3 regions of the Bradyrhizobium sp. SZCCHNS3016 genome follow, and region 3 is predicted to be linked to each of the others. Evidence: predicted binding sites of a transcription regulator. Region 3 holds the regulator's gene; each other region holds the start of a gene.
What was found. Region 3 encodes PhoB, which activates phosphate uptake and scavenging genes when phosphate is short. Its sites were predicted from a motif close to TGTCATNNANCTGTCAT; they were not measured.

Region 1 (5,871 bases), on a different contig from region 3:
GCGGCCGCGACGGCGAAGCCGCGACCCTCGACGGCTCGCTCAAGGTCAAGCTCTCCACCCCGAAGGAGCTCGGCGGCGGCGGCGGCGCCGGCAACAATCCGGAGCAGTTGTTCGCGGCCGGCTATGCGGCCTGCTTCATCGGCGCGATGAAGTTTGTCGGCTCGCAGGGCGGCCCGAAGGTTCCCGCCGACACGTCGGTGACCTCGACCGTCGGCATCGGCCCGCGTTCAGAAGGCGGCTTCGGCATCACCGTCGAGCTCGCGGTGTCGCTGCCCGGCCTCGCCAAGGCCGACGCCGAGGCTCTGGTCGCCAAGGCGCACGAGGTGTGCCCCTATTCCAACGCCACGCGCGGAAATGTCGACGTCAAGCTGACCGTCGTCTGAGGCTGAATTCCGCCCTGCGGCAGCGTTTTCCCGCGCCCGCCGCAGGGCAGGCCTCGCGTTTTCGCGACGGCGCCATTCGGCGAGCCGCGTTTGCACCAGCGCCGCAGCAATGCTTAATGGCCGCGAGCTGAAACCAACCTCGCGACATCCGATGACACCCCAATTTGCTCCCGGCGCCATGGCCGGACTGCGCGTGATCGATCTGACGCGCGTGCTCGGCGGGCCCTACTGCACACAGATCCTGGCCGATCACGGCGCCGACGTGATCAAGGTCGAACCGCCGGCCGGCGACGAGGTCCGCGACTGGGGCCCTCCCTTCCACGACGAGGACGCCGCCTATTTCGTCGGGATCAACCGCAACAAGCGTTCGATCGGCCTCGATCTCGCTTCCGAGGGTGGCCGCGTCGTGCTGATGCGGATGCTCGAGACCGCCGACGTGCTGATCGAGAACTTCAAGCCCGGCACCTTGGAGAAGTGGGGCATCGGCAGCGACACGCTGCGCGGGAAATTCCCGAAGCTGGTGCACTGCCGCATCTGCGGCTTCGGCGCCGACGGTCCGCGCGGCGGCAATCCCGGCTATGACGCGATCATCCAGGCGATGACCGGCATGATCGCCGCGACCGGCTCCTCGCAGAGCGGACCGATGCGGATCGGCGTGCCGCTGGTCGACATCACCACCGGACTCTATGCCGCGATCGGCATCCTGATGGCGCTGTCGGAGCGGCAGCGCTCTGGGCTCGGCCAGTTCCTCGAGGTCACGCTGTATGAGACCGGCCTCGCGATCATGCATCCGCATACCGCAAACTACTTCATGCACGGCAAGCCGCCGTCGCTGACCGGCAACGAGCATCCGAACCTCGTTCCCTACGCGATCTTCCCGACCAAGACGGACGATATCTTCATCGGCGTCGGCAATGACGGCACCTTCCGCAAGCTCGCCAAGGAAATCGGCCGGCCGGAGCTCGGCACCGATCCGCGCTTCGCCCGCAACAAGGATCGCGTCGCCAATCGCGAGGCGCTGCGCGGCGAACTCGCCGCCGTCTTCAGCCAATTCGAGGCGGAGCCGCTGTGCGACCGGCTGCTCGCGGCCGGCCTGCCGGCGGGACCCGTGCAGAAGATCGACCAGGCGCTGACCAATCCGCACACGATCTACCGCGGCGATGTCATCGAAAAGGACTGGTACAAGGGCGTCGCGTCGCCGATCCGGCTCGAACGCACCAAGCCGACCCTGCGCTCCACCCCGCCGAAGTTCAGCCAGCATGCGCAGGAGGTGCTCAGCGAGTTCGGCTACTCGGAGCACGAGATCCAGGCCCTGCTGTCCCAGGGCACGGTGTGCGCCGAGCGCAAGCGCTGAAGCGCCATCAGCCTGTCGTCTCCCCACGCTAGCGTCGCCTGGGGCATCGCCCCGGCGCCGCGCCGTCTCGCGCAAGTCGCGGCATTCCGCCGCGAAGCCGCGACGAACGCGCTTTCCGCTGACGATCCAACCGGTTATACATTCACAAAACTGTCATCTCGCGCTGCTACGGCCGCGACGCCGATGACGTTCCATGGGAGGTATTTTTTAATGTCACTTCGACAATTCTGGACCGCCGCCGCCGCGGCAGCCACGCTGGTCCTTGGCGCCGCCGCACCTGCACATGCGGTGACGGAGATTCAGTGGTGGCACGCGATGACCGGCGCCAACAACGACGTCATCGTCAAGCTCGCCAACGATTTCAACACCTCGCAGACCGACTACAAGGTCGTTCCGACCTACAAGGGCAACTACGCCGATACGATGAATGCCGGCATTGCCGCCTTCCGCGCCGGCAATGCGCCGCATATCATGCAGGTGTTCGAGGTCGGCACCGCCACGATGATGGCCGCCACCGGCGCCGTGAAGCCGGTCTACAAGCTGATGCAGGACGCCAGCGAGAAGTTCGATCCCAAGAGCTACCTGCCGGCCATCACCGGCTACTATTCGACCTCGAAGGGCGAGATGCTGTCGTTCCCCTTCAACTCGTCCTCCACGGTCATGTGGGTCAATCTCGACGAGCTGAAGAAGGTCAACGCCGAGATCCCGAAGACCTGGCCCGAGCTGTTCGAGACCGCCAAGAAGCTGAAGGCGGCCGGCCATCCGACCTGCGGCTTCTCCGGCTCGTGGGTCACCTGGGTCAATCTCGAGCAGCTCTCCGCCTGGCACAACGTGCCGCTCGCCAGCAAGGCGAACGGTCTCGACGGCTTCGACACCGTGCTGGAGTTCAACGGTCCGCTGCAGGTGAAGCATCTCGAAAACCTGGTCGAGCTGCAGAAGGACAAGACCTACGACTATGCCGGCCGCACCAACACCGGCGAGGGCCGCTTCACCTCGGGCGAATGCCCGATCTACCTGACCTCGTCGGCGTTCTTCGGCAACGTCAAGGCGCAGGCCAAGTTCGCCTTCACCGCTGCGCCGATGCCCTATTATCCCGACGCCAAGGGCGCACCGCAGAACTCGATCATCGGCGGCGCCTCGCTCTGGGTGATGGGCGGCAAGAGCGCGGACGAATACAAGGGCGTGGCGAAGTTCCTGACCTTCCTCTCGGACACCGATCGTCAGGTCTATATCCACAAGGCCTCGGGCTATCTGCCGATCACCAAGGCGGCCTACGCGAAGGCCAAGGCCGAGGGCTTCTACAAGGATCAGCCCTACCTGGAGACGCCGCTGCTCGAATTGACCAACAAGGAGCCGACGGAGAATTCCCGCGGCCTGCGTCTTGGCAACATGGTGCAACTGCGTGACGTCTGGTCGGAGGAGATCGAGCAGGCTCTGGCCGGCAAGAAGACCGCCAAGCAGGCGCTGGACGCCGCGGTCGAGCGCGGCAACCAAATGCTGCGCCAGTTCGAAAAGACGGCCGTGAAGTGAGGCCAAGAGCCGGCAGGCCACCCGGGGCCTGCCGGCTCGCCGACCGACCATGCAGAAGAACGCCATCTTCCAATCAAAACTGCTGCCGTTCGTGCTGGTCGCTCCCCAGCTCGCGATCGTGCTGATTTTCTTCTATTGGCCCGCGATCCAGGCCGTTATCCAGTCGTTCCTGCTGCAGGACGCGTTCGGCCTGTCCACGAGCTTCGTCTGGTTCGAGAACTACGCCGACCTGCTCAGTCAGCCGGACTATTTTCAAGCCATTCTCCGCACATTCGGCTTCTCCTTCGCCATCGCGCTCTCGTCGCTCTCGGTCGCGCTGCTGCTCGCGGTCATGGCGGACAAGCCGCTGCGCGGCGTCACGCTGTACCGGACGCTGCTGATCTGGCCCTATGCCGTCGCGCCGCCGGTGGTGGGCGTGCTCTGGATCTTCATGCTGCATCCGTCGCTCGGCGTGATCTCGCGCTATCTGCGCGCGATGGGCATCGACTGGAATCCGCTGCTCGACGGCGACCAGGCGGCGCTGCAGATCATCCTCGCGGCCGCCTGGAAGCAGATCTCCTACAACTTCCTGTTTTTCCTCGCCGGGCTGCAGAGCATCCCCCGCAGCGTGCTCGAGGCCGCCGCGATCGACGGCGCGCGGCCGATGCGGCGGTTCTGGACCGTGACCTTCCCGCTGCTGTCGCCGACCATCTTTTTCCTGCTGGTCATCAACATCGTCTACGCCTTCTTCGAGACGTTCGGCATCATCGACACGATGACCCGTGGCGGCCCGGGCAAGTCCACCGAGACGCTGGTCTACAAGGTCTACACGGACGGCCTGCTCGGCGGCAATCTCGGCTCGTCGGCCGCACAGTCCGTCGTTCTGATGGTCATCGTCATCGTGCTGACGGCGATCCAGTTCCGCTTCGTCGAGCGCAAGGTGACCTACTGATGGTCGAGCAAGAAGGCATTCGACGCTACGTCGCGCACGCCATCCTGTGGATCGGAATCGCGATCGTGGCGTTCCCGGTGTATCTCGCGTTCGTCGCCTCGACGCAGGACAATGCGGTCATCGCCAACGGGCAGATGTCGCTGCTGCCGGGCGGGCACTTCCTGTCGACCTACTATCAGACCATCTTCGTCGGCACGAGCGGCTCGACCCGCGAGCCGGTGGCGACCATGCTGCTGAACTCGCTGGTCATGGCGCTGCTGATCGCCGTCGGCAAGATCGCGATCTCGATCATCTCGGCCTATGCGGTCGTCTACTTCCGCTTCCCGTTCCGCATGCCGATCTTCTGGCTCATCTTCATCACCCTCATGCTGCCGGTCGAGGTGCGCATCTATCCGACCTACAAGATCGTCGCCGACCTGCACATGCTCGACAGCTATGCGGGGCTGGCGCTGCCCCTGATCGCCTCGGCCACCGCCACGCTGCTGTTCCGCCAGTTCTTCATGACCGTGCCGGACGAGCTGCTGGAGGCGTCCCGCATCGACGGCGCCGGGCCGCTCCGCTTCTTCTGGGACACCCTGCTGCCGCTGTCGCGCACCAACATGGCGGCGCTGTTCGTGATCCTGTTCATCCTCGGCTGGAATCAATATCTCTGGCCGCTGCTGATCACCACGCGCGACGACATGCAGACCATCCAGATCGGCATCCGCAAGATGATCACGACGACCGACGCGCTGACGGAGTGGCCGGTCGTCATGGCGACCGCCGTGCTCGCGATGCTGCCGCCGGTGTTCGTCGTCGTCGTCATGCAGCGCCTGTTCGTCAAGGGGCTGGTGGAGACGGAAAAGTGACGAGGGGGCGAATAGCGAATGGCGAGTGGCGAACAGGGATGTTCGCGCAACGGCTCGCTTCGTCCCCTTCCCTGTTCGCCACTCCCCATTCGCTATTCGCTAGGTAACCCATGGCCAACGTCACACTCCGCAACGTCCGCAAGGTCTATCCCGGCGGCTTCGAAGCCATCAAAGGCGTCGATGTCGATGTCGGCGATGGTCAGTTCTGCGTGCTGGTCGGGCCGTCGGGCTGCGGCAAATCCACCCTGCTGCGGATGGTCGCGGGGCTCGAGACGATCACGTCGGGCGAGATCGACATCGGCGGCCGCATCGTCAATGCCATCGAGCCTGCCGATCGCGACATCGCGATGGTGTTCCAGAACTATGCGCTCTATCCGCACATGACCGTCTATAACAACATGGCCTACGGCCTGCGCAATCGCGGCATGGCGGAGAAGGAGATCAGGACGCGCGTCGAGGACGCCGCGCGCATTCTCGAGCTCGGCTCCATGCTCGAGCGGAAGCCGCGGCAGCTGTCCGGGGGCCAGCGTCAGCGCGTGGCGATGGGCCGCGCCATCGTGCGCCAACCCAAGGTGTTCCTGTTCGACGAGCCGCTGTCCAACCTCGACGCCAAGCTGCGCATCGCGATGCGGGTCGAGATCCGCAAATTGCAGCGCCGGCTCAACACCACCGCGATCTACGTCACCCACGACCAGCTCGAGGCCATGACGCTCGCCGACATCCTGGTGGTGATGAACGGCGGCAAGGTCGAGCAGATCGGCAATCCGCTCGACATCTATCAGAAGCCCGCGACCACCTTCGTCGCGTCCTTCATCGGCGCACCGC
Region 2 (5,871 bases), on a different contig from region 3:
GTTCTCTTGCACAATTTTGGCGTGTTCCGTGTCGCGCTTGCAATGGACGCTGCGGGGCGTATATCAGCGCTTCCGCTGCGTCCGCGCATGCCAATCACATGCGTGTCATAGAGACGCGAGACACGGCTTAAGGAGAAAGGACACATCATGCGTCGTCACCGTCGAGCCAAGATCGTTGCGACTGTCGGTCCCGCGAGCAATTCTCCGGAGATGCTGAAAGCGCTGTTCCTCGCCGGTGTGGACACCTTTCGTCTCAACTTCAGCCACGGCACCCAGGCCGATCACGCCAAGGTCCATGCCGCGATCCGCGCGCTCGAGAAGGAAGTGCAGCGGCCGATCGGCATCTTGATGGATCTGCAGGGTCCTAAGATTCGCGTCGGCACTCTGCGCGACAAGAAGATCCAGGTCGAAGTCGGCGAGACGATTCGATTTGTCCTCAACGGCACCGAGGGCGACAAGACGTCGATTCCGTTGCCGCATCCGGAGATCTTTGCGGCGGTCTCGCCCGGTCACGATCTTCTGATCGATGACGGCCGCGTGCGCGTCCGCGTCACCGGCCTCGGCGACGACTGGATCGAGGCCAAGGTGATCGTCAGCGGCGCGATTTCCAATCACAAGGGCGTCAATCTGCCGGGCACCATTCTGGAGCTGTCGCCGCTGACGGCCAAGGACCGCTCCGATCTCGCCTTCGGGCTCGAGCTCGGCGTCGACTGGGTGGCGCTGTCGTTCGTGCAGAAGCCGTCGGACGTGCTTGAGGCGAGGGGCCTCATCAACGGCCGCGCCGGCATCATGTCCAAGATCGAGAAGCCGGCGGCGCTGGAGCGGATCGACGACATCATCCAGCTGTCGGATGCGATCATGGTCGCGCGCGGCGATCTCGGCGTCGAGATTCCCAACGAGGACGTGCCGGGCAAGCAGAAGGAGCTGGTGCGCGCCTGCCGGCTCGCGGTGAAGCCGGTGATCGTCGCGACGCAGATGCTGGATTCGATGGTGGCGACGCCGACGCCGACGCGCGCCGAGGTCTCGGACGTCGCCACTGCGATCTATGACGGCGCCGACGCGGTGATGCTGTCGGCCGAATCCGCCAGCGGCCAATACCCGCGCGAGGCGGTGGCGATGATGGACAGCATCATCAAGGCCACCGAAGGCCACAAGATGTATCGCTCGATCGTCGAGGCGACGCAGCCGGGCGAGGAGCAGACGCCGCCGCATGCGGTGGCAACCGCGGCGGCCGATCTCGCCTCGGCAATCCACGCCAGGGCGATCGTGGCCTATACGTCGAGCGGAACCTCGGCCTCGCGCGTTGCGCGCAAGCGGCCGAGCCTGCCGATTCTGGCGATCACTCCGAACGAGGACACCTCGCGGCGCATGTGCCTGCTGTGGGGCGCGCACAGCGTGCTGTCGCAGGACGTGCAGAGCTACGAGGAGATGGTCGAGCGCGCGACCTTCTTCGCCGTGCAGGAGGAGTTCGCTGAAGCCGGCGATCTGCTCGTCGTCGTCGCCGGCATCCCGTTCGCGCGGGCCGGCACCACCAACAATCTGCGCGTCGTCACCGTGCCGAGATAGGAGGCTGTTTTTCCCTGTTCGCGCCGCCCGCCTGTCGCCTGATTGTCGCACCCCGCTGGTATCGCGGGGCAGTGACGAAGGACGTCGCGAGTCGTCGAACGAGCGGTGTCCGGTCGCGGTCCGGCAGGATGGGTTCTGCCGGTGCGGCGTTTCGTCATCGCGGTGTCATCAGGGACTGTTAGGTGGGCGCGCATGGGACTTGAGACTGCTGGTGAAGAAAGCCCGGCTCGGCGCTTTCGGACGTTGTTCATCTCGGACGTTCATCTCGGAGCCCGCGGCTCGCAGGCCAATCTCCTCGTCGATTTCCTGCGCCACCATGATGCAGATACGATCTATCTGGTCGGCGACATCATCGACGGCTGGGCGCTCAAATCGAGCTGGCATTGGCCGCAGTCGCATAACGACCTGGTGCAGAAGATGCTGCGCAAGGCGCGCAAGGGCGCCAAGATCGTCTACGTCCCCGGCAATCACGACGAGTTCCTGCGCGGTTATTACGGCACGCATTTCGGCGGCATCGACGTCGTCGAGAACATCGTCCACACCGGCGCTGACGGCAAACGCTATCTGGTGATCCACGGCGACATCTTTGATCTGGTCGTGCAGAACGCGCGCTGGCTCGCCCATCTCGGCGACAAGGCCTATGACTTCGCGATCCAGATGAACCGTCTGGTCAACTTCTTCCGTCGCATGTTCGGCGTTCCCTATTGGTCGCTGTCGCAATGGGCCAAGCAGAAGGTCAAGAACGCGGTGAACTACATCGGCGCGTTCGAGACGGCGCTGGCCTCCGAGGCGCGAAGGCATGGCGCTGACGGCGTGATCTGCGGCCATATCCATTGCGCTGTCATCCGCGATCAGGACGACATTCGCTACATGAATTGCGGCGACTGGGTCGAGAGCTGCACGGCGCTGGTCGAGCACGAGGACGGCCGCTTCGAGATCCTCACCTGGACCGATCCGCTGCGGCAGCGCGCGCCGGTTCCCCAACTGGCCGCCCGCGCCGCCTGACACCGGCTCCCTTGCCTCTCGGCAATCGGGCGCGGTAAAATAGGGGCATGACAACTCATTCCCCAATCCTGCCCGTGACCGCCGCCGACATCGATGCGGCGGCACGCGTGCTCGCGCCCGTGGCCGTGCGGACTCCGCTGCTGCCGGCTCCCGTGCTGAGCGAGCAGTTCAAGGCGAACGTCTTCGTGAAGCCGGAGGTGCTGCAGCGGACCGGCTCGTTCAAGTTCCGCGGCGCCTACAACAAACTGGCGTCGATCCCGCAGGCAGCGCGCGGCAACGGCGTCGTCGCATTCTCCTCCGGCAATCATGCGCAGGGCGTCGCCCATGCCGCCACATTGCTGGGCATGGACGCCACGATCGTGATGCCCTCGGATGCGCCGGCGGCCAAGCGCGAGCGCACCAAGGCGTTCGGCGCCGAGGTCGTGCTCTATGATCGCGATCGCGAGGACCGTGAAGCGATCGCGCGCGACATCGCTGCAAAGCGCGGCTCTACGGTGGTGCCGCCCTATGACGATCCCCACGTCATCGCAGGGCAGGGCACCGTCGGCCGCGAGATCGCCGAAGACCTCGCGGCGCTGGGCCTGTCGCCGGATCTGGTGATCGTCCCGGCTTCGGGCGGTGGTCTGCTTGCCGGCGTCTCGACCGCGGTGAAGGCGCATTTTCCGAGCACCCAGATGGTCGTGGCTGAGCCGAAGGGCTTTGACGACCATGCGCGCTCGCTGCGGGCCGGCCACCGCGAGGCCCATGATGCGAAGGGACGCACCATCTGCGACGCGCTGATGGCGGCGATTCCGGGCGAGATCACCTTCGCGATCAACAGCCAACTGCTATCGGCTGCGGTCGAGGCCTCGGATGAGGAGGTGGGGCGCGCGGTCGGCTTTGCCTTCCGGGAGCTGAAGCTCGTCGTCGAGCCCGGTGGTTCGGTCGGGCTTGCGGCATTGCTGGCCGGCCGGCTGGATGTGGCGGGCAAGACGGTGGTGATCGTTTTGTCCGGCGGCAATGTCGATGCTGAGCTCTACGCCAGGCTGATCGCCTGACGATCAAGCCTCAGTGAAAGCTGAGGCCGCCTTTTGCAGATCCCCCACCGCCGATCCGCAGTCCGGACTGCGCGATGTGCGGCGTGCCCCGCGTCGGGCCGCCCTGCATCCCGCCTTGGCCACGCGCCATCGACGGACGCGACGCGTTGATGTTCGGCTTGAACGGTCCGGAATTGCCGGGGAAGGGACGCCGGACCTCGCGGGTGTCGAATGGCCGCCCAGGACTGCGCTTCAGTGGATCGCGCTGGATCTTCGCGGCGACAGGCGGATTTGCCGGCGGCATGATCCTGTCGCGCAACCTGGTCTGAGCGATTGGCCTGGGATCGACGACCTTGTTGGGACCCGCGTTGTTGATGGCATTGCCTTTCGTGACCACCGTTGGCGGCATCGGTCCGCGCGGCGGCACGCTGGTGGTCGGCAGCTTCGGTTGCGGGCCTGGATGGCTCTGGATCTGGGCGCCGGGATTGAACGGCCGAGCGATCGGTGCCAGTTGCGGTGGCATGATGAGACGGCTCGGTTGCAGCACGGGGATGGGCCGAGGCTGTCCCTGCAGCCGCAGCGCGACCGGCGCATATGGGCTGTCGGCATAGGATTCTCGGAAGCTCTGATAGGCGGCCGGCGAATTCGCCAGCACGGCCTGGTGCCACGCCGCGGCCTGCACGAGGCCGGCGAGCAGTGCGCGGATGCGGTCGGCGAGCGGATCGCGCGGGTACATCGCGATGAACTCGCGATAATATTGCGGACGGTTCTCCGACAGCACGTAGTCATAGGCCTGCCGCACGGAACGGCTCGGCAGGTTGGCGGCCATCTGCACCACGGGCGCGTTCTCCGGCGCGCGCGCTGCGGCAACCAGGGATTCGCCGAAGAAGGTGAAATCACTGATCAACGAAGAGCTCTCCCACGGCGTCTGTCGACCATCGGTGCTCTGGTTCACCTGCAGGCGAATGCGCTTGAACAATTGCTCGATCGGCAGGTTCGGCTGCCGCGCCAGGTTCAGGAACGCCTGCGCGTACGGGCTGTTCTCGCCACGCCCGTCGAGCGCCTCCTCGCCAGGCGAGGTCGAATATCCGAGGATGGAGCCGTTCGGTGCGTCGACGATGGCAAGTCCGCGTCCGGCATCGTTGATGGCAGGGAATGGATTGTTGCGGCAGGCGTCCAGCACGACGATCCGCATGCGGCTCGGGATGGCGTCGAGCGTTGCCATCAGGTCCACCAGACGGATCGTCCCCGTCGTCAGGTCGGAGGGCGCTGAGATACGGGCATCGATCGGGATCAGATAGTTCTCGCCCGCGAGCTGAACCCCGTGGCCGGCGTAGTAGACCATTGCCACTGTGTTCGGGCCGTTTGCTGCCACCCGGCTCGAAAAATCCTGGACGACCTTGAGCATCTCGTTCTGCGTCAGGTCGGTCGCCGTGATCACCTCGAAGCCGGCCGAGTTCAACAGCTTGGCAACAGCATGGGCGTCGTTGTCCGGGTTCTCCAGCGGTGGCGCGTTCTGATAGCTCGCATTGCCGATCACGAGTGCGACGCGTGGCTCGGCTCCTTGAGGGATCGCTGCGGGGGTGTTGCTCTCCCTTGCAGGTGAGGGAGCTGCCAGCGCGCGCGGTGGCGTGTGAAGGTTGTCGATCTCACTGCCGGCGGCGAACGCCGAGTCCGGGCCGACCCAGGCCATCAGGCCCAGCAGCGCGGACATGAGCAGGGATTTCCAGGCGGATGTTACAGCGCGAAATTTCGGAACGGACACGGCGTTCTCCTCGAGCATGCGCCAAGCGAATGGCTTGAGGACCAGGCTACGCAGATTACGCAGCAGCGTACGTGATCCGCGTCACCTATCAACGCAGCACCTTTCGGTGCTCAGTGATCGGGGTTCGATAGGAGGTGGCCGAGACGCTCTCGCCCTACGAGAAGAATGCGATCTTCTCAGGCTGGGTCATGCGACGGATCGGTGCCAGCAAGTCATTGGCGGGCGCCTGTGGCCGCTGCAGAAGGCCGTTCGACAGGAGCGTCGATCCCAGCGACGGCTCGTAGGCAGGCCTGGGCATCGCGGATGCGCTGGTGCTGTGAGCCGCGGCGGCGGTCGGGCGGACCTGCTGGCTCGGCGCAACATCGGCCTGCGGGGCCGCCGCGGGAGATTGAGCTGCAACCGCAGCCGCCACGGCGGCCAGGGTCTCGATGGTGATCGCCTCCGGAAGCGGTGCCGATACGGGCACGCTAGGGACTGGCGCCGGGGCTGGAGGCGAGGCCATGCGCGGGGTCGCCGCGG
Region 3 (5,871 bases):
CGTGCAGCCGACCGTCGAGGCCTTCCAGGCCGCGGCCGCGAATGCCGACTGGGCCAAGGCCCCCGGCTACTACGTGATCCTCGCCAACCAGCCCGGCGACAAGTCCTGGCCGATGACGGCGGCGACCTTCATCCTGATGCACAAGGAGCCGGCCGACAAGGCGGCGTCCGGCGAAGCCATCAAGTTCTTCAAGTGGTCGTTCGAGAAGGGCGGCAAGATGGCTGAGGAGCTCGACTACATCCCGATGCCCGACAGCGTCGTGAAGCTGATCGAGAAGACCTGGTCGGCCGACATCAAGAGCTGAGCTGGACGTATCGAAAATCCCCTCTCCCGGCCTCCGGGGGAGGGGCACTACCGGGGTTGAGGCGTGTCCAAGGAACAGGGGGCAGAATTGGCAGAGATGGCGGTTCAGACCGAAGTCAGCGATATCGCGGCCGCTGCCGGACCCTATGACCGGGCACGCGCGCTCAACGCCTTCAAGCTCGGCGACGTGACCTTCTATTGGATCACGCGGCTGTCCGCGATCTCCGTCCTGTTGATCCTGGGCGGCATCATCCTGTCGCTCATCGTCGGCGCATGGCCGGCCATGAGAGAATATGGCTTCGAATTCCTGTGGACGCGGCGCTGGGCGCCGTCGGCCGATCCGCCGGTGCTCGGCGCGCTCGGCCCGATCTACGGCACCTTGGTCACGTCCTTCATCGCGATGCTGATCGCCATTCCGGTCGGTCTGGGCATTGCGATCTTCCTCACCGAGCTGTGCCCGCAATGGCTGCGCCGTCCGATCGGACTTGCCATCGAGCTGCTCGCCGGCATTCCTTCGATCATCTACGGCATGTGGGGCTTCTTCGTGCTGGGGCCGTTCCTGGCCTATACGTTTCAGCCGTTCATGATCAATCTCTGCGCCGGCATCCCCGTGCTGCAGGACATCTTCGCCGGTCCGCCGTCCTATCTCAGCCTGTTCAACGCCTCGCTGATCCTGGCGATCATGGTGCTGCCGTTCATCACCTCGATCTCGGTCGACGTGTTCAAGACCGTCCCGCCAGTGCTGAAGGAAGCCGCCTACGGGGTCGGCTGCACCACCTGGGAGGTCGTGCGCAGCGTCGTCATTCCCTACACCCGCGTCGGCGTCATCGGCGGCGTCATGCTGGCGCTGGGCCGTGCGCTCGGCGAAACGATGGCGGTGACCTTCATCATCGGCAACTCGTTCCGGATCTCATCCTCGATCTTCGCGCCGGGCACCACGATCTCGGCCGCCATCGCCTCCGAATTCCAGGAGAGCGACGGGCTGCACCAGTCGAGCCTGATCCTGCTCGGCCTGCTGCTGTTCGTGCTCACCTTCTTCGTGCTGGCGAGCGCGCGGCTGATGCTCATGCGACTCGAAGCCAAGGCGGGAAAATAAGCCATGTCAAGCGCTGACACGCTTACACTCGATGCGCAGGTCAATCCGATCTATGCGCGCCGGCGCCGCAGGGACATCGTGATCCGCGGCCTCTGCGTCGCCGCCGCGATGTTCGGCGTCACCTGGCTGGCGCTGATCCTGTTCACGCTGTTCTATAACGGACTCGCCGGCCTCAGCCTGCAGGTTTTTGCCGCCGACACGCCGCCGCCTGGCTCCAGCGAAGGCGGCCTGCGCAACGCCATCGTCGGCTCCTTGATCATGACGATCATCGGCGTCGGCATCGGCGCGCCGCTCGGCCTGTTCGCCGGCACCTATCTCGCCGAATACGGCCGCAATGACCGCCTGACCTCGGTGATCCGCTTCATCAACGACATCCTGCTGTCGGCGCCCTCGATCATCATCGGCCTGTTCATCTATGGTGCGGTCGTGGTGCCGATGGGCGGCTTCTCGGCACTCGCGGGTTCCCTTGCATTGGCGGTCATCGTGATCCCGGTGGTGCTGCGCACCACCGAGGACATGCTGCTGCTCGTGCCCAACCCGCTGCGCGAGGCGGCGTCTGCGCTCGGCCTGCCGCGCTCGCTGGTGATCCGCCGCATCGCCTATCGGGCGGCGCGCTCGGGCCTCATCACCGGCGTGCTGCTCGCCACCGCCCGCGTCGCCGGCGAGACCGCGCCTCTGCTGTTCACCGCACTGTCGAACCAGTTCTGGAGCCTCAACCTCTCCAAGACGATGGCGAACCTGCCCGTCACCATCAACAATTTCGTCCAGAGCCCTTATGCCTATTGGAAGCAACTGGCCTGGAGCGGAGCCCTTCTCATCACTCTGGCCGTGCTCGCCCTGAACATCGGTGCACGCATTCTCGGCGCCGAGAGGAACACCAAATGACCGAACTGTCCGTCTCCGTCAGTCAGCCCAATCACGCTCTTCACGGCAAGGCGCTTCCGGATGCGCCGGCCAAGGTGACTGCGCGCAACCTCAACTTCTACTACGGCGACCATCACGCGCTGAAGAACATCAACCTGTCGCTGGGCACCAACCGCGTCACCGCGTTCATCGGCCCGTCCGGCTGCGGCAAGTCCACGCTGCTGCGCATCTTCAACCGGATGTACGATCTCTATCCGGGCCAGCGCGCGACCGGGCAGCTGATGCTCGACAACACCAACATCCTCGATCCCAAGCTCGATCTGAATCTGCTGCGCGCCCGGGTCGGCATGGTGTTCCAGAAGCCGACGCCGTTCCCGATGACGATCTACGAGAACATCGCCTTCGGCATCCGCCTCTATGAGAAGATCTCCAAGTCGGAGATGGACGACCGGGTCGAGAAGGCGCTGCGCGGCGGCGCGCTGTGGAACGAGGTCAAGGACAAGCTCAACGCCTCGGGCCTGTCGCTGTCCGGCGGCCAGCAGCAGCGACTGTGCATCGCGCGCACCGTGGCGGTCCGGCCGGAGGTGATCTTGTTCGACGAGCCGTGCTCGGCGCTCGATCCGATCTCGACCGCCAAGGTCGAGGAGCTGATCCAGGAGCTCGCCGAAAACTATACGATCGCCATCGTGACGCATAACATGCAGCAGGCGGCGCGCGTCTCCGACAAGACCGCCTTCATGTATCTCGGCGAGCTGATCGAGTTCGACGACACCAGCAAGATCTTCACCTCGCCGAGTGATCGGCGGACCCAGGATTACATCACCGGCCGGTTCGGCTGACGCCGACGACATTGTCTTCAGGAGATCATCATGGCCAGTGAACATACCGCCAAGGCGTTCGACAGCGATCTGCAGGACCTCACCCGTCTGGTATCGGAGATGGGCGGCCTCGCGGAGCGGCTGATCGTCGATTCCGTCGATGCGCTGGTGCGGCGCGACATCGCGCTCGGCCAGAAGGTGGTCGCCACCGACGCCGAGGTCGACAAGCTGCAGCGCATCATCGAGGAGCGCGCCGTGCTCACGATCGCCCGTCGCCAGCCGATGGCGGTCGACCTGCGCGAGATCGTCGGCGCGATGCGCGTGGCGACCGATCTGGAGCGCATCGGCGACCTCGCCAAGAACATCGGCAAGCGCGTCGCCGCGCTGGAAAGCGACTTCCATCCGCTGAAGCTGATCCGCGGCCTCGAGCACATGACCGATCTCGTGCAGTCGCAGGTCAAGACGGTGCTGGACGCCTATGCCGCGCATGACCTGCCGGCGGCGATGACGGTGTGGAAGGGCGACGAGGAGGTCGACGCGATCTGCACGTCGCTGTTCCGCGAGCTCCTGACCTACATGATGGAGGATCCGCGCAACATCTCGTTCTGCATCCACCTGATGTTCTGCGCCAAGAACATCGAGCGGATCGGCGATCACGCGACCAACATCGCCGAGACGGTGTTCTATATGATCGAAGGCCAGCAGATCATGGACAAGCGCCCGAAGGGCGACATGACGAGCTTCGCATCGACGATTCCCGGTAACTAAGAGAGACGGTTCAGACATGGGCGCCCGAATTCTGGTGGTGGAGGACGAGGAGGCGCTGACGACGCTGCTGCGCTACAACCTCGAGGCCGAAGGCTACGAGGTCGAGACCGTGGCGCGCGGCGACGAGGCCGACACGCGGCTCAAGGAGCGCGTTCCGGATCTCGTCGTGCTCGACTGGATGCTGCCGGGCCTCTCCGGCATCGAGCTGTGCCGCCGCCTGCGCGCGCGCTCCGAGACCCGGCAACTGCCGATCATCATGCTGACGGCGCGCGGCGAGGAGAGCGAGCGCGTGCGCGGACTCGCCACTGGCGCCGACGACTACATCGTCAAGCCGTTCTCGGTGCCGGAGCTCCTGGCGCGCGTGAAAGGCCTACTGCGGCGGGCGAGCCCGGAGCGGCTGGCGACCGTGCTGTCCTATGGCGACATCGAGCTCGACCGCGAGAAGCGCCGCGTGGCGCGCTCGGGGCGGCCGATCGATCTCGGCCCGACCGAATACCGCCTGCTCGAATTCTTCCTCGAGCACCCCGGCCGCGTGTTCAGCCGCGAACAGCTGCTCGATAGCGTCTGGGGCCGCGACATCTACATCGACGAGCGCACCGTCGACGTCCATATCGGCCGCCTGCGCAAGCTGCTCAATCCCGGCCGCGAGCAGGACCCGATCCGCACGGTGCGCGGCGCCGGTTATGCGCTCGATGACCGCTTCGCCAAGAGCGAGCAGGTGTAAGGGGCGATCCGGCGTGAGCACGAAGCAGGTGTGAGGCGCGAGGCGGCCCGATTGAGGAGATCGCGGTCCGCTTTCCGCCACGCCGCCGCCGTCTTGATCGTGTCTGCTTCGTGGCCCGTCACGATGTTTCGGTCCCAGCGGACGCCCTTGATCAAGACCATCATCATATCTCTTGCCGTGCTGCTCGGCGGCGCGGCGGGCGCCCCGGCCGCCGAGCTCGAAGACGCGGTCGCGGCGGCAGGCAACGGGCAGCATGCGGCGGCGATGCGACGGCTGCTGCCGCTGGCCGCCAAGGGCGATGCGCGGGCGCAGTTCGACGTCGGCTTCATGCAGGCGTTCGGCTGGGGCGTGCCGCGTAATCCGAGCGAGGCGCTGGCCTGGTACCGCAAGGCCGCCGATCAGGGGCTCGCCGTCGCGCAACATTATCTCGGCATCGCCTACGTCAATGGCGAGGGTGTTGCCTCGAACTACGGCGAAGCCAGTCGCTGGTTCAGCCGCGCGGCGGCGCAGGGCTTTGCGCAGTCGCAATACATGCTCGGCCTGATGCTGCTCGACGGCCGTGGCGCGAAGCAGGACGTCGTGCAGGGTTATGCCTGGCTGGTGATGGCCGGCCGCAACGGCGTGCGATCGGCCGGCCGCGACGTGCAGCGGGTCAAGTTGACCGAGCCGCAGCGCGTCCAGGCCCAGAGCGCCATTGCGTCCTGGCAGCCGAAACCGGAATCGGCGGATGCGGGCATTGCCACTCCGCGTCCGGAGCAACTGCTCGGGCTCGATCGCCACATCGGCGAGGTCGTCGATCCCACCTCCTGGCCGGCGTCGTCGATCGGCGTCGTCACCGTCGCGCAATACTCGAGCGGCGGCTGGTGCACCGGCACGCTGGTCGCGCCGCGCGTCGTGCTCACCGCGGCGCATTGCGTGTTCAACGGCGTGGCGCAGGTCAGCCCCGGCAACGTCCGCTTCCTGGCCGGCATGAACCGGGGCACGCCGGCGGCATCGTCGGTCGCCGACAAGCTGATCGTGGCGCCGGACTTTGTCCCGATCCAGCACGACAGGTGGTCGCTCGACCGCTCGCCCGCCGATTGGGCGTTGATCGTGCTGAAGGACGCGCTGCCGTCGAAGCCGGTCGCGGTCAAGGCGCTGACGCGCGAGGAATTGCAGGCTGCGACATCGGCCGGAACCATCTCCGAGATCGGCTATGGCCAGGAGCGGCGCTATTCGCCGACCGGCCAGCGCAATTGCAGCGCCGGCATGACCAAGGACGGGATGCTGCTGACGGTGCATTGCCTCGCCAATTTCGG

Region 1: the regulator PhoB is predicted to act here: its motif matches at 1,878-1,894, upstream of ugpB (sn-glycerol-3-phosphate ABC transporter substrate-binding protein UgpB).
Region 2: the regulator PhoB is predicted to act here: its motif matches at 1,719-1,735, upstream of QW881_RS28005 (UDP-2,3-diacylglucosamine diphosphatase).

Annotation. Positions count from the first base shown of each region.
Region 1 covers NZ_JAUETE010000004.1:370,246-376,116, forward strand. Annotated here, with positions in the region: gene QW881_RS11575 (organic hydroperoxide resistance protein) at 1-383, shown strand, start outside; gene QW881_RS11580 (CaiB/BaiF CoA-transferase family protein) at 535-1,737, shown strand; gene ugpB (sn-glycerol-3-phosphate ABC transporter substrate-binding protein UgpB) at 1,948-3,267, shown strand; gene ugpA (sn-glycerol-3-phosphate ABC transporter permease UgpA) at 3,317-4,198, shown strand; gene ugpE (sn-glycerol-3-phosphate ABC transporter permease UgpE) at 4,198-5,046, shown strand; gene QW881_RS11600 (sn-glycerol-3-phosphate import ATP-binding protein UgpC) at 5,157-5,871, shown strand, end outside.
Region 2 covers NZ_JAUETE010000018.1:39,379-45,249, reverse strand. Annotated here, with positions in the region: gene pyk (pyruvate kinase) at 148-1,566, shown strand; gene QW881_RS28005 (UDP-2,3-diacylglucosamine diphosphatase) at 1,759-2,571, shown strand; gene QW881_RS28000 (threonine/serine dehydratase) at 2,619-3,608, shown strand; gene QW881_RS27995 (caspase family protein) at 3,619-5,352, opposite strand; gene QW881_RS27990 (hypothetical protein) at 5,507-5,871, opposite strand, start outside.
Region 3 covers NZ_JAUETE010000001.1:324,877-330,747, forward strand. Annotated here, with positions in the region: gene pstS (phosphate ABC transporter substrate-binding protein PstS) at 1-304, shown strand, start outside; gene pstC (phosphate ABC transporter permease subunit PstC) at 401-1,399, shown strand; gene pstA (phosphate ABC transporter permease PstA) at 1,403-2,284, shown strand; gene pstB (phosphate ABC transporter ATP-binding protein PstB) at 2,281-3,102, shown strand; gene phoU (phosphate signaling complex protein PhoU) at 3,133-3,849, shown strand; gene phoB (phosphate regulon transcriptional regulator PhoB) at 3,866-4,573, shown strand; gene QW881_RS01565 (trypsin-like serine protease) at 4,721-5,871, shown strand, end outside.